DNA from 3 places in the Streptomyces sp. NBC_00223 genome. Region 1 is predicted to be linked to each of the others. Evidence: riboswitches for the same ligand, from Rfam matches in the RefSeq annotation. Region 1 holds a riboswitch; each other region holds the start of a gene.

What was found. A riboswitch is a leader RNA that binds a small molecule or an ion and turns the genes downstream of it on or off. The one in region 1 is predicted to bind S-adenosylmethionine.
Region 2: it holds a riboswitch for S-adenosylmethionine, as region 1 does, so the genes downstream of both, OHA30_RS29810 (ABC transporter substrate-binding protein) here and OHA30_RS02345 (putative leader peptide) in region 1, are expected to answer to the same signal.
Region 3: it holds a riboswitch for S-adenosylmethionine, as region 1 does, so the genes downstream of both, thrC (threonine synthase) here and OHA30_RS02345 (putative leader peptide) in region 1, are expected to answer to the same signal.

What each region holds. Positions count from the first base shown of each region.
Region 1 is NZ_CP108109.1:521,821-526,203, forward strand. It holds gene OHA30_RS02335 (amino acid ABC transporter permease) at 1-1,064, opposite strand, end outside; gene OHA30_RS02340 (putative leader peptide) at 1,278-1,406, opposite strand; SAM riboswitch class IV at 1,651-1,762, shown strand; gene OHA30_RS02345 (putative leader peptide) at 1,801-1,965, shown strand; gene OHA30_RS02350 (NtaA/DmoA family FMN-dependent monooxygenase) at 2,246-3,619, shown strand; gene OHA30_RS02355 (flavin reductase family protein) at 3,616-4,353, shown strand; gene OHA30_RS02360 (DUF1684 domain-containing protein) at 4,350-4,383, shown strand, end outside.
Region 2 is NZ_CP108109.1:6,974,767-6,979,149, forward strand. It holds gene OHA30_RS29805 (acyltransferase family protein) at 1-1,098, shown strand, start outside; SAM riboswitch class IV at 1,336-1,446, shown strand; gene OHA30_RS29810 (ABC transporter substrate-binding protein) at 1,821-3,506, shown strand; gene OHA30_RS29815 (ABC transporter permease) at 3,592-4,383, shown strand, end outside.
Region 3 is NZ_CP108109.1:3,199,336-3,203,718, forward strand. It holds gene OHA30_RS13350 (cold-shock protein) at 157-360, opposite strand; gene OHA30_RS13355 (MoaD/ThiS family protein) at 796-1,071, opposite strand; gene thrC (threonine synthase) at 1,068-2,378, opposite strand; SAM riboswitch class I at 2,396-2,526, opposite strand; gene OHA30_RS13365 (glucosyl-3-phosphoglycerate synthase) at 2,692-3,657, shown strand; gene OHA30_RS13370 (alpha,alpha-trehalose-phosphate synthase (UDP-forming)) at 4,140-4,383, shown strand, end outside.

The sequences.
Region 1 (4,383 bases):
CCCGCCAGATCGGTCCTGGCCGAGCCGAACAGCGGGAGGTTGGCCCGCGTCACCTGCCAGAAGCCGCGCTTGGGGCCCCCGGCGCCGCGGTTGCTGCCCCGGGCGTAGTACCGCTCGACGTAGTACTGGCCGATGGACAGCAGCGTGGTGAGGATGATGTACCAGATGGTGGCCACCAGCAGCAGCGGCATGATCAGGTAGTTCTGGTTGTAGATCAGCTGGACCGAGTACAGCAGGTCCTCCACCGCGATGACGCTGATGATCGAGGTCGCCTTCAGCAGACCGATCAGCAGATTGCCCGAGGCGGGCACGATCGCGGGCATGGCCTGCGGCAGCACGATCTTGCGGAAGATCCGGCGGTTGCCGAGACCGAGCGCCTGGGCCGCCTCGGTCTGGCCGTGGTCGACGGACAGGATGCCGCCGCGGACGATCTCCGAGGAGAACGCGGCGATGTCGAGGGTGAGTCCGACATAGCCCGCGAGGATGCCGCTGAACAGATGCGCGGTCTTCACGGTGACGAACTCGTGCCCGAACGGGATGCCCAGCGACAACTGGGGGTAGAGCGAGGCGAGTTCGTACCAGAAGAGCAGCTGCACCAGCGGCGGCACCGAGCGGACCAGCCAGACGTAGCCGAAACTCAGGCCGCGCAGCACGGGGTTGCCGGACAGCCGCATCGCGGCGATGCCGATGCCGAGGAGATAGCCGCTGACCATGACCGCGCCCGTGAGCCACAAGGTCAGCTCAAGGCCCTTCATGATCGAGCCGCGGACGAAGTAGTCGCCGACCACGTTCCACTGGAAGCGGTGGTTGGTGAACAGGGTGTGCACGAGCATCGCGAACAGCACGAGCAGTACGGCGGCCGAGGCCCACTGGCCCGGGCGGCGCAGCGGTACCAGCCGCGCGGCCAGCAGTTGCCCGTCCGCCGGCCGGACGTCCAGCGGCCGTACCGACCCGGAGCCGGGGTCGGAGTCGGAACCGGAATCGGCGTCGGTCGCCAGGGCGGTCCCGGGGGGATGGTGCTCGGGCGAGGGGGGCCTGAGCCCAGGGGTCTCCTGCTGTTTCATCGTCGGTGGTTCCCGTCTCGTCGGGGGTCACGGCAGCGCTGTGCAGCGGCAACGGCCGTACGGGGGCGCCGTGTCGCCGATGAGGGCTACTGGAAGGGAGCGGAAGGTGCCGCGGGGACGCCGCACCGGGCGCACACCGCGGTCGGCGGTACGCCGCCGTGAAGGGCGATGGACGTGCGTGGACGGCCGGGCGGACCGGGAAGAGTCAGTCGGTCAGCGGGCCGGGGTCGTCGCGGGACACAGGGCGCTGCTCACGCGCAGCAGGTCCACATGGCGACGGGACACCCGCAGCTGGAAGAAGTCGGCCGGACGCGGCGCGCCGCAGTGGTGTCGTGCGCTCATGTCCCCGTCCCCTCGGTCTCGTCGGCGGTGTCGTCCGCCGTCCTCCCGGCCCCTCAGGGGGCTCCGACCGGCAACGGTATCCGCCCGCCGACTTTCAGACAATCCCCGCGGGGGTGACGGACGTCGCACCCGCCGGACGGCCCGCGCGCGGCCCGGGTGCGGCAAGGGAACCGCAGGCCGTGACCTGGGGGCGGGTCCGAAGGGGGATTGTGTTCGGCGCCGGTACGGAGTTACCGTGCAATCAGGTCATGAGTGTCAGCGACAAGCCCTGGCTCGCTGACCGGCAACCCTCCTTCGCGGCGGGGTGCTCCAGGTGACGACCGGGCGGAGCCGACGGCGGCCCGCAAGCGCGAGCTCGAATCGGCGCGAGCCGATCGAGGGGGGAGGTGACACGGTGCGGACAGCTTCGCAGGAGATCTCGGGGCGGACCATGACCGCGGTCGCCACCTACTCGCGGCGCCACATCGATCTGCAGCGTGTCGCCGGCGCCCTGTGTCCGGCGTACGAGAACGCTCCGCCGCGGCTCGCGAACTCCCGGGACACCGCCGTCCAGCTCTGAACCCCACCCCCTCCCCCGTATCCGCGCACATCGTGCGCCGGGTGCGGCCCCCTTCGGCGTGTCCACGTTCCCGTACGGGCCCGCAGGTCTCCGCCGCGGCCCGTACGCCTCCCGTACAGCGCTTCGTACCGCGATCTGCCGCACACCCGCGTCCCGACGCCGTGACGCCCTGACGTCCCGACGCCGTGACGTCCCGACGCCGTGACGCCTTGAAGCCCGCCCGCCCGCCGCAACGCCCCCCTCAGCGCCGCCCGTGATGCCGCAAGGAGGCACTTCCCGCATGACCGAACCCGTCAAGCAGATCCACCTCGGCGCGCCCTTTCCCGGCGTGAACAACACCACCGTGTGGAGCGACCCGGCCGCCGGCAGCCAGATCGACTTCAGCTCCTTCGTACACCTGGCCCGGACGGCCGAGCGCGCCAAGTTCGACTTCCTGTTCCTCGCCGAGGGGCTGCGGCTGCGCGAACAGGGCGGGAAGATCTACGACTTGGACGTGGTCGGCCGCCCCGACACCTTCACCGTGCTGTCCGCGCTGGCGGCGGTCACCGACCGGCTCGGACTGGCCGGGACGATCAACTCGACCTTCAACGAGCCGTACGAGGTGGCCCGGCAGTTCGCCTCGCTCGACCATCTGTCGGCCGGGCGCGCGGCCTGGAACGTGGTGACCTCGTGGGACGAGTTCACCGGGGAGAACTTCCGGCGCGGCGGCTTCCTCGCCCAGGAGGACCGCTACGAGCGGGCCACCCGCTTCCTCGCGGCGGCCGGGCGGCTCTTCGACTCCTGGCGCGGTGACGAGATCGTCGCCGACAAGGAGTCCGGGACCTTCCTGGGCGAGCCCCGCCCGGGGCGATTCGACCACCACGACAGCCAGTTCGACATCAGCGGGCAGTTCAACGTCCCGCGCAGCCCGCAGGGCCGGCCGGTGATCTTCCAGGCGGGCGACTCCGAGCAGGGCCGGGAGTTCGCGGCCTCGGCGGCGGACGTCATCTTCACCCGGCACGGCGCCCGGGAGGAGGGCCGGGCGTTCTACGCCGACGTCAAGGCGCGGCTGGCGAAGTACGGCCGCTCCCGCGACGAGCTGCTGATCCTGCCCGGCATCACCTTCGTCCTCGCCGACACCGAGGCCGAGGCGCAGGAGAAGTCGCGGCTGATCCGCCGTCAGCAGGTCGGCCCGCAGACCGCGATCAAGCTGCTGGAACAGCTCTGGAACCGCGATCTGAGCGGCTACGACCCGGACGGCCCGCTGCCCGAGTCCGATCCGCTGGTCGGCGAGGACCACATCTCGCGCGGCCGGGCGGGCGTACGGACCCGGCGCGACCCGCTGGTCACCGCCGCGCGGTGGCGGGCGCTGGCCGAGGAGAAGAAGCTGTCGATCCGCGAGCTGATCATCGAGGTGACCGGCCCGCAGTCCTTCGTCGGCACCCCGGCCAAGGTCGCCGAAGCCCTCAACGACTCGGTGCAGTCCGACGCCGCCGACGGCTTCATCGTCGCCTCGCACCTGACACCCGGCGGTCTGGACGACTTCGCCGAGACCGTCGTCCCGCTGCTCCAGGAGCGCGGGGTTTTCCGCACCGAATACGAAGGCACCACCTTGCGCGACCACTTGGGCCTCACCTCGGCCAGGCGGCCCGCTCTGGAAGGGAGTTCACGATGACCACGACCAGGGCGCAGTGCCTGGACGACCGCCGGCAGCGACCCGGCCCGCGAGCCGCGGGCCGGCCGCCGTCGCCGAACGGCCGCGGTGAGCCGACCGTCACCGAGCCATCCGCCACGGAGCCGTCAGAGGTCACCGAGCCAGGCGGCGCAGGCGAGCCGTCAGCCGTCACTGAGCCATCCGTCGTCGACGCGGCGCTGCACCCGACCGAGCTGCGGCGGGTGTTCGGGGCCTTCCCGACCGGCGTGACGGCCATCGCCGCGCTGGTCGACGGCGTGCCGGTCGGCCTGGCCGCCAATTCGTTCACCTCGGTGTCGCTCGACCCGCCGCTGGTGTCGGTCTGCGTCGCGCACACCTCGACCACCTGGCCCGCGCTGTCCGGCCTCGCGCGGCTCGGCGTCAGCGTGCTCGGCAGCCACCAGGAGCGCGCGTGCACCCAGCTCGCCGCGCGCGGCGGCGACCGCTTCGCCGATCTCGACTGGACGGCCACCGACGACGGCGCCGTGCTGATCGACGGCGCGAGCGCCTGGTTCGACACCAGCGTCGAGCAGCACATACGGGCGGGCGACCACGACATCGTCCTGCTGCGGGTGCACGCGCTCGACGCCGACCCCGCCGTGGTGCCGCTGGTCTTCCACTCCAGCCGCTTCCGGCGGCTGGAGGCGGCCGCGGCGCCGCACGACGTACCCCAGCCGCACAGCACCGCATCCACCACCGTCAAGGAGACGTCATGACCGTTCAGGACCTCGACCGGGAGACCTTCG
Region 2 (4,383 bases), 6.5 Mb from region 1:
CGGACGCTGGCCGTGATGCTCGTCATCGTCTACCACTTCAACGAGGGGATGCTGCCCGGCGGATCGATCGGGGTCGATGTCTTCTACACGATCAGCGGCTTCGTCATCACCCGGCTGCTGATCGCCGAGTACGCCCGCACCGGGGACATCGGGCTGCGGCAGTTCTACCGCAGGCGCTGGCTGCGGCTGGTGCCCGCGCTCCTGGTGGTCTGCGCGCTGACCGCCGCGCTGACGCTCTCGCCGTTGCAGAGCTTCACCAACGGCTGGACGGCCGCGCTGCTGGCCGCCGCCTCCCTGGTCAACATCGTCAGGGCCGCCCAGTCCGGCGCGTACTCCGGGGTCACCGCGCCCCTGGGCCACACCTGGTCGCTCGGCGTCGAGGAGCAGTTCTATCTGCTGTGGCCACCGCTGCTGCTGGCCCTGCTGCGCCGGCTGTCCGCCCGTACGGTGCTGGTCGCCGTGAGCGTGCTCGCGCTGCTGCCGGTGCTGTGGCGCTTCCACCTGTGGGACCCCACCCAGGCCCACCGCATCTACAACGGCCCCGACACGCGGGCCGACCAACTGCTCGCCGGGGCCGTACTGGCGATCCTGCTCGCCCGGCTCGGGACCGACAACCCCTGGCGGCGGACGCTGGGCATCTGGGCGGCCCGGCTGTGGCCGCCCGCGCTGGCGCTGCTCTGCCTGATCGCCTGGCGGGTGCCGGTCACCGGGGCCGGCGCCTGGACGAAGCCCGTCTACACCGTCGGCTTCCTGGTGATCGCGCTGCTGACGGTGGTCCTGCTCGCCTCGCTCGAACTGCGGCCCCGCGCGCCGCTGGCCCGGCTGCTGTCGCTGCTGCCGCTGGCGTGGGTCGGCCGCAACCTCAGCTACGGGCTGTATCTCTGGCACTATCCGCTGATGCACGCGCTGAGCGACCTCGGCGTCGACCGGATGCTGCTGCCCGCCACGCTCGGCACGTCCTTCGCGGCGGCCCTGGCCTCGTACTACCTCGTCGAGGAGCCCTGCCGGCGGTTCAGGTACCGCCGCGGCGGGAAAATCTCCTCGGCGGCCACGCCGGCGCCGGCGGCAATCGAGGCGGTTTCGGGACGCGCGCGGTAGGGGTCGCGCCGGCGGACGCGGCGGCACCGCGAGCGGCCTGGCGTGTCGCCCCCGACCGGTGGTCGATCAGGTGAACGTTCCTCGCATAAGGGCACTTTTACGGCGTGTTCGCCTCTCTTTGTCGACAAGACGACCGGTGTGTCGGGCAGTTGAGGCCCACGCGCGTGACGGCTCACGAACTCCGGTGCTGCCGAAGGCTCTTGACCGGCGGGGAACGCCTGATCTAACTTGCTCCCACGCCACGAGTTCCGGTGCTCAAGCCCTGGCTTGCCGGACAGCAACCCTCCGACGCGGTGAGGTGCTCCAGGTGAAGGCTCGGCGGGACGCCGCGTCCCGCAAGCGCGAACACCGGCCCAGCGCCGGACCGACCAGGGGGAGGACGGCGTGACCGGGCCCATCGGGTTGCCGTACGCCGCAGTGCGCCCCACGCCCCCGGCCGCGGCGCTCTTCAGCCGCCGCCACATCGATCTGCTGCTCGTGTGCAGCTCGCTCTGTCGGAGTTGACCTCGGCCGGCCGCCCCCGCGGCCGCCTTTCCGGCCGTCCCCGACGACGGCCGGGACGCCGCTGACCCCGCCCCCTTCCGGCGCCACACCCGCTGCCCCGCCGGGCAGCGCGGCGGCGTCCGTGTCGGCGGGCGCGTGATCCGACTCCCTTGCGACGCCCGGCGCGCCACGCGCCGCGGGCCCGCCTCCACACGCAGACGCGAGAGCAGAGACCCACCATGACACTCCGTTCCTCCCGGCGTTCCCTTCCCGGCCGCTCCTCCCGCCGCCCGCTCGTCCGCGACGGCCTGGCCGCCGTGTCGCTCGGCACGGCCGCACTGCTCACCCTGGCCGCGTGCACCAGCACCAGATCTGACGACGGCGCCCAGGACTCCGGGCAACAGGGCGCCAAGGCGGTCACCATAGGCACCACCGACCAGGTCTCCAGCCTCGACCCGGCCGGTTCCTGGGACGCCGGCTCCGGCACCATCGAGAGCGAGGTCTACGCGACCCTGCTCAGCACCCCCAACGGTTCCTCCGATGTCTCGCCCGACCTGGCCGCGTCGATCAAGCTGAGCAGCCCGACGCAGTACACGGTGACCCTCAAGCCCGGTCTGAAGTTCGCCAACGGGCACGAACTGACCTCCTCCGACGTCAAGTTCAGCTTCGACCGGCAGCTCGGGATCGCCGACAAGAACGGCCCCTCGTCCCTGCTGCACAACCTCGCCAAGGTCGAGGCCCCCGACCCGGCCACCGCGGTGTTCACCCTCAAGTCGGCCAACGACTCGCTCTTCCCGCAGGTGCTCTCCACCAGCGCCGGGCTCATCGTCGACGAAGAGGTCTTCCCCGCCGACAAGATCCTCGACGACACCGCGATCATCGCCGCCAAGCCCTGGGACGGCCCCTACCGGATCGACAGCTACGACCGGAACTCGCTGGTGTCCTTCAGCGCCAACAGCGCCTACCAGGGCCTGCTCGGCACCCCGAAGGCCCCGAAGGTGCGGCTGAAGTACTACACCGACGCCAGCAACCTCAAGCTCGACGTCCAGCAGGGCAGCATCGACGTCGTCTACCGCACACTGACCATCGCCGACCTCCAGGACCTGTCCACCAAGAAGGGCATCACGGTCCACACCGGCTCCGGCAACGGCATCCGCTACATCGTCTTCAACTTCAAGACCCAGCCCTACGGTTCGGCCACCAAGCAGGCCGACCCGGCCAAGGCGCTCGCGGTCCGGCAGGCCGTCGCCGACTCCGTCGACCGGGCCCAACTCGCCCAGCAGGTCTACAAGAGCACCTACCAGGCGCTCTACTCCTCCGTGCCCGAGGGCATCACCGGCGCCACCGACTCCTTCAAGCCCCTCTACGGCGACAAGAACGGCGGCCCCGACAAGGCCGCGGCCGCCAAGAAGCTCAAGGACGCCGGCGTCACCACCCCGGTCACGCTCAACCTCCAGTACAACACCGACCACTACGGCTCGTCGTCCTCCGACGAGTACGCGCTGATCAAGACCCAGCTCGAAACCACCGGCCTGTTCAAGGTCAACCTCCAGTCCACCGAGTGGGCGCAGTACGGCAAGGACCGGGTCGCCGACCAGTACCCGCTCTACCAGCTGGGCTGGTACGCCGACTACCTCGACGCCGACGACTACCTCGCCTCCTTCTACGCCGCCAACAGCTGGGTCTCCAACGGCTACCAGGACACCGAGGTCCAAAAGCTCGTCAAGCAGGAGGAGACCGAGACCGACCCGGCCAGGCGCACCGCGATCATCCAGCAGATCCAGGACAAGGTCGCCCGGACCATCCCGCTGCTGCCGCTGCTCCAGGGCTCCACCGCGATCGTGACCCGCGCCGGCATCAGCGGCGTACCGGACCAGCTGACCAGCGCGTACTCGTTCCGCTGGGCGGAGCTCACCAAGAAGTGACCGTCCACCAGACGGAGTCCGCGCGGACGCCCGGCCCGGTGCCGGGCGTCCCCGCGGCCACCACACGCGGGAGCAGGTGCACAACGTGACAGCACTGGTCGACATCGACCCGCCCGAGGACACCGCGCAGCCGCCGGCCGCCGCGGGCCGGGCCGGGCGGCTGCTGGGCAGCGGACTCGTCCGCTACCTCGCCATACGCTTCGTGCTGATCTTCCCCACCGTGTTCGTCCTGGTCAGCATCGTCTTCTTTCTGATGCGGGCCACCGGGGACCCGATCAGCACCGCGTTCGGCGACCGGCTCACCCCGGACCAGCTGCACGCCAAACTCCACCAGGCCGGATACGACCGCCCGCTGCTCACCCAGTACCTGGAATACCTCCGCTCGGTCGCCACCGGGAACTTCGGCCGTACCGCCACCGACAACCAGGCCGTCTCCCAGGTGCTGCGCACCTACGGCGCCGCGACCCTCGAACTGGCCGGGTACGCGCTGCTGGTGGCCTTCGCACTCGGCCTGCCGCTGGGCATGGTCGCCGCCCGCTACCGGGACCGGGCGCCCGACGCCGTACTGCGGCTGCTGGCGATCCTCGGCTACGCCATGCCGGTGTTCTTCGTCGGACTGCTGCTCAAACTCGTCTTCGCGATCTGGCTCGGCTGGCTGCCCGTCTCCGGCCGGGCCGGGACCGAGGTGCAGCTCGAACTCCAGAACCAGATCAGCACCACCGGCATCTACCTGGTCGACGCCCTGCGCAGCGGTGACGGCTCGGCGGTCGCCGACGTGCTGCGGCACGCCGTGCTGCCCGGCCTGGCCCTCGGGCTGCTGGTCGCCGGGGTGCTGCTGCGCCTGGTCCGCGCCAACCTCACCGGCACGCTCTCCGCG
Region 3 (4,383 bases), 2.7 Mb from region 1:
TCGACGACCCCCGAACGGCCCCGAGGGGCGCCCCCGGAAGACCCCCGGAACGCACCCCCGCGCGCACGCACAGCACGCACAAAGGGCCCGCACCCGGTGAGGTGCGGACCCTTCATGCGTGAGTACGTCGCGTCGATGGCCGAACGCGCCGGGATGTCAGCCTGCCAGTCGGACCATGTCCGCCTGCGGCCCCTTCTGACCCTGCGAGATCTCGAACTCGACTCGCTGGCCTTCTTCGAGGGTGCGGTAGCCGTCCATCTGGATCGCGCTGTAGTGGACGAAAACATCCGCACCACCGTCGACCGCGATGAAGCCGTAGCCCTTCTCCGCGTTGAACCACTTGACGGTGCCCTGAGCCATTCCTAACTCCCCTATTACTGGCCCTATCGCGGCCCCGCACTCCGCGGGGCCGGGTCAGACCTCACCTCACGAAGTACCCCTTACCATCGGCAGGTTGGGGACCCTGTGAGGCGTGCGCCGGAACGCGTCGACCGCGGCTGAATGTATCTGCACGGATGCCCACTGCAACAGGTCAATCGGACGAGAATTCTGGGCCCGATCCATCGGAAATACCCCAGGAAAAAACGATAATGCGGGGCATCTCGGGCCAGACAAAAGGGGACCAAGGGAATATTACGACCATGAATTTGGCGATAAATCGCCGCACCAACCTCAGCGGCGTCTCACTTGCCCCTGGCAACTGTACAACTTTTCAACTACCCCGGGAGACACGGGTGCCCCGCCCACCCAAAGGGGTGAACGGGGCACAAACCGGAAGAACCGGAGCGGACCGTGTCAGCCGCCGGCAACCGCCGGAATGATCGACACGCTGGCGCCTTCCGGCACCGCCGTGGCAAGGCCCTCGGAAAAGCGGACGTCGTCGTCGTTGACGTACACATTCACGAAACGCCGGAGCTTTCCGGCGTCGTCGAGAACACGGGCCGAAATACCCGCGTGATTCTTCTCCAGCGACTCGATGACCTCGGCGAGCGTCGAGCCCTCGGCCGGCACTTCGGCCTGGCCGCCGGTGTAAGTACGGAGAATGGTGGGGATACGTACAGAAGCACTCATGCGAGGCCAGCCTCTCGGAACGCGTCAAGGGTCGGGCGAATGGTCGCGGTCGGTCCGGTGGTCGGCGCCACCGCGTCCAAAGTCTTCAGGCCGTCGCCCGTGTTGAGCACGACGGTCTCGGCGGCCGGGTCGAGCTGTCCGCTGTCGATGAGCTTCTTCAGCACGCCTACGGTCACCCCGCCGGCGGTCTCACCGAAGATGCCCTCCGTGCGGGCCAGCAGCTTGATCGCGTCCACGATCTGCTCGTCGTTGACGTCCTCGACCGCGCCGCCGGTCCGCCGGGTGATGTCCAGGACGTAGGGCCCGTCCGCCGGGTTGCCTATCGCCAGCGACTTCGCGATGGTGTCCGGCTTGACCGGGCGTACGACATCCTGGCCGGCCTTGAACGCCGTCGAGACCGGGGAGCAGCCCTCGGCCTGGGCGCCGTAGATCCGGTAGGGCTTCTCCTCGACCAGGCCGAGCTTGATCAGCTCCTGGAGACCCTTGTCGATCTTGGTGAGCTGGGAGCCGGAGGCGACCGGGATGACCAGGTTGTCCGGCAGCCGCCAGCCGAGCTGCTCGCAGATCTCGTACGCCAGGGTCTTGGAGCCCTCGCCGTAGTAGGGCCGCAGATTGACGTTGACGAAGCCCCAGCCCTCGCCGATCGGGTCGCCGATCAGCTCGGAGCAGAAGCGGTTCACATCGTCGTACGAGCCCTCGATGCCGACCAGGTCGCCGCCGTAGACCGCGGCCATGACGACCTTGCCGGTCTCCAGGTCGTGCGGGATGAACACGCAACTGCGCAGGCCCGCCCGGGCGGCCGCGGCGCCGACCGCGCCGGCCAGGTTGCCGGTGGAGGAGCAGGACAGCGTGGTGAGGCCGAAGGTACGGGCGGCCTCAAGGGCGATGGCGACGACCCGGTCCTTGAAGGAGTGCGTCGGGTTGCCGGAGTCGTCCTTGACGTACAGGCCGCCGGTGACGCCCAGTTCGCGGGCCAGGTGGTCGGCCTTGACGAGCTTGGTCCAGCCCGGGTTGATGTTCGGCTTGTCGGCGACGTCCGCGGGGACCGGCAGCAGCGGCGCGTAACGCCAGATGTTGGCCGGGCCCGCCTCGATCTGCTTGCGCAGCGCCTCGGGGTCGCCGAGCGGGAGGTCGTAGGCCACTTCGAGCGGCCCGAAACACTCCTGGCAGGCGAAGATCGGGCTGAGCGGGAAGCGGGTGCCGCACTCGCGGCAGGAGAGCGCCGCGGCGGGGCCGAAGGGGGTGTCCGCGGGCGCGGAGTCGGTCGCGGTGTCCGGAGTCGTGTTCTCGACGGTCTGCGCAGCCATGGTGGCGAGGCCCTTTCTCCTCATCTTCCTCGCGACGCACTTCGCCACGAGACGGAATTGGCACCTTCCCCACCGTGATGACCTCGCGGTCGGCGGGAGGGTTGCCGGGGCTTCAACGGGCCGTTCCCTCTGCCCCTCTGGATGAGCGGTATGGCACCGGACGCTTCGGTCCAGGCGTTTGTCATACGTAACGACCCCCGGCATGCGGCGGGCGTACGCGTTGTTCAAGACTGTAACCGACAGGGGTGACCCTTGAGATAGTCGTCCGTACCGCGAGATGGATCACAGCCCCGATCAGCAGGGAGAATCGTACGTGCTCGATGAGGTGGAGCGCTGGCTGGAAACCCGGTCGTGGCCGGGCACCGACCGTCCGCTCGACCTGCTGCTCGCGGCCAAGCGCGCGGCGGGTCCGCAGGGCACGGTCAGCGTGGTGCTGCCCGCGCTGGACGAGGAGGCGACGGTCGGCGAGATCGTCGCCGCGATCCGCCGCGATCTGATGTCGCCCGGGGTGCCGCTGGTCGACGAGCTGGTCGTGATCGACTCCGGGTCGCGGGACGCCACGGCCGAGGTCGCGGCGCGCGCGGGGGCCCGGGTGATCCGCCGGGACGACATCCTGCCGCGGCTGCCCGCGGCGCCGGGCAAGGGCGAGGTGCTGTGGCGTTCGCTGCTGGTGACCGGCGGGGAGATCGTCTGCTTCGTGGACGCGGACCTGCGGGAGTTCGACGCGTCGTTCGTGTCCGGGATCGTCGGGCCGCTGCTGACCGATCCCGGGGTGCAGCTGGTCAAGGCGATGTACGACCGGCCGCTGGAGACCGGCGGCGCGGTCGTGCCGGCCGGCGGCGGCCGGGTCACCGAGCTGGTCGCGCGGCCGCTGCTGAATCTGCACTGGCCGCGGCTGGCGGGTTTCGTCCAGCCGCTCGGCGGGGAGTACGCGGCGCGGCGCTCGCTGCTCGAACGGCTGCCGTTCCCTGTCGGGTACGGGGTGGAGCTGGCGATGCTGATCGACGCGTTGGGCCTGGTCGGCCTGGACGCGCTCGCCCAGGTGGACGTGGGCGTGCGGCATCACCGTCACCAGGACGGGCAGGCGCTGGGGCGGATGGCGGCGGCGATCTACCGGACGGCTCAGTCGCGGCTGAGCCGCGGGCCGCTGGTGCGGCCGCGGCTGACGCAGTTCGAGCGGGGGGAGGAGGGGTTCGTCCCCAGCACGCTTCCCGTTGACACGGTGGAGCGGGTGCCGATGGTGGAGATCCACGAATACGTCTCCCGCCGCGCGGCCTAACCCCGCCCCCCACCGGCCGGTGGATCGCGTACGACCGCAAGGGGCACCGCCCCTTCAGGGGCGCGAGGAACTGCGCGACCAGCCCACCACCGGCCCGGCGGCCAAAAAACCGACCGTACGGGGCAGCCCCCTCCAGGGGCGCGAGGAACTGCGCGAGCAACCGGCCACCGGCGGTGGCCGAAGAACCGACCGTACGGGGCAGGACCCCGTGGCCCGCTGCGGCGCCGTCGTGGCCGTTCGCGCAGTTCCCCGCGCCCCTGGGGTGGCTGAGGCCCATAGTCCAGCGGGCCACCGTCATGGCTGAGCGCGCAGTTCCTCGCGCCCCTGACGGGGCTCTCCTGCCTCGGCGGCGGAGAGACGCGCCCCAAAGGTGGCGCTGGGGGTACCCCCGGGCGGAGCCTGGGGTGGCTGGGCCCGGTGGCCCGGTGGTCCCCGGGGCCGGGGGACGTTTGAGAGGGGGCGCGCGGGGCTAGGGTTTCGGCATGGTCGGAACGCAGCCCGCTGCCCGGATTCTGGTCGCGTCCAACCGCGGCCCCGTCTCGTACGCCCTCACCGCCGAAGGCAACCTGCACAGCAAGCGCGGCGGCGGCGGCCTCGTCTCGGGCCTGAGCGCGATCGGCCCGGAGGCCGACGCCCTCTGGGTGTGCGCGGCCCTCTCCGACGGCGACCGCGAAGCGGTCCGCCGCGGCGTCGGCGAACCAGGCGCCCGCATGATCGCCATCGACC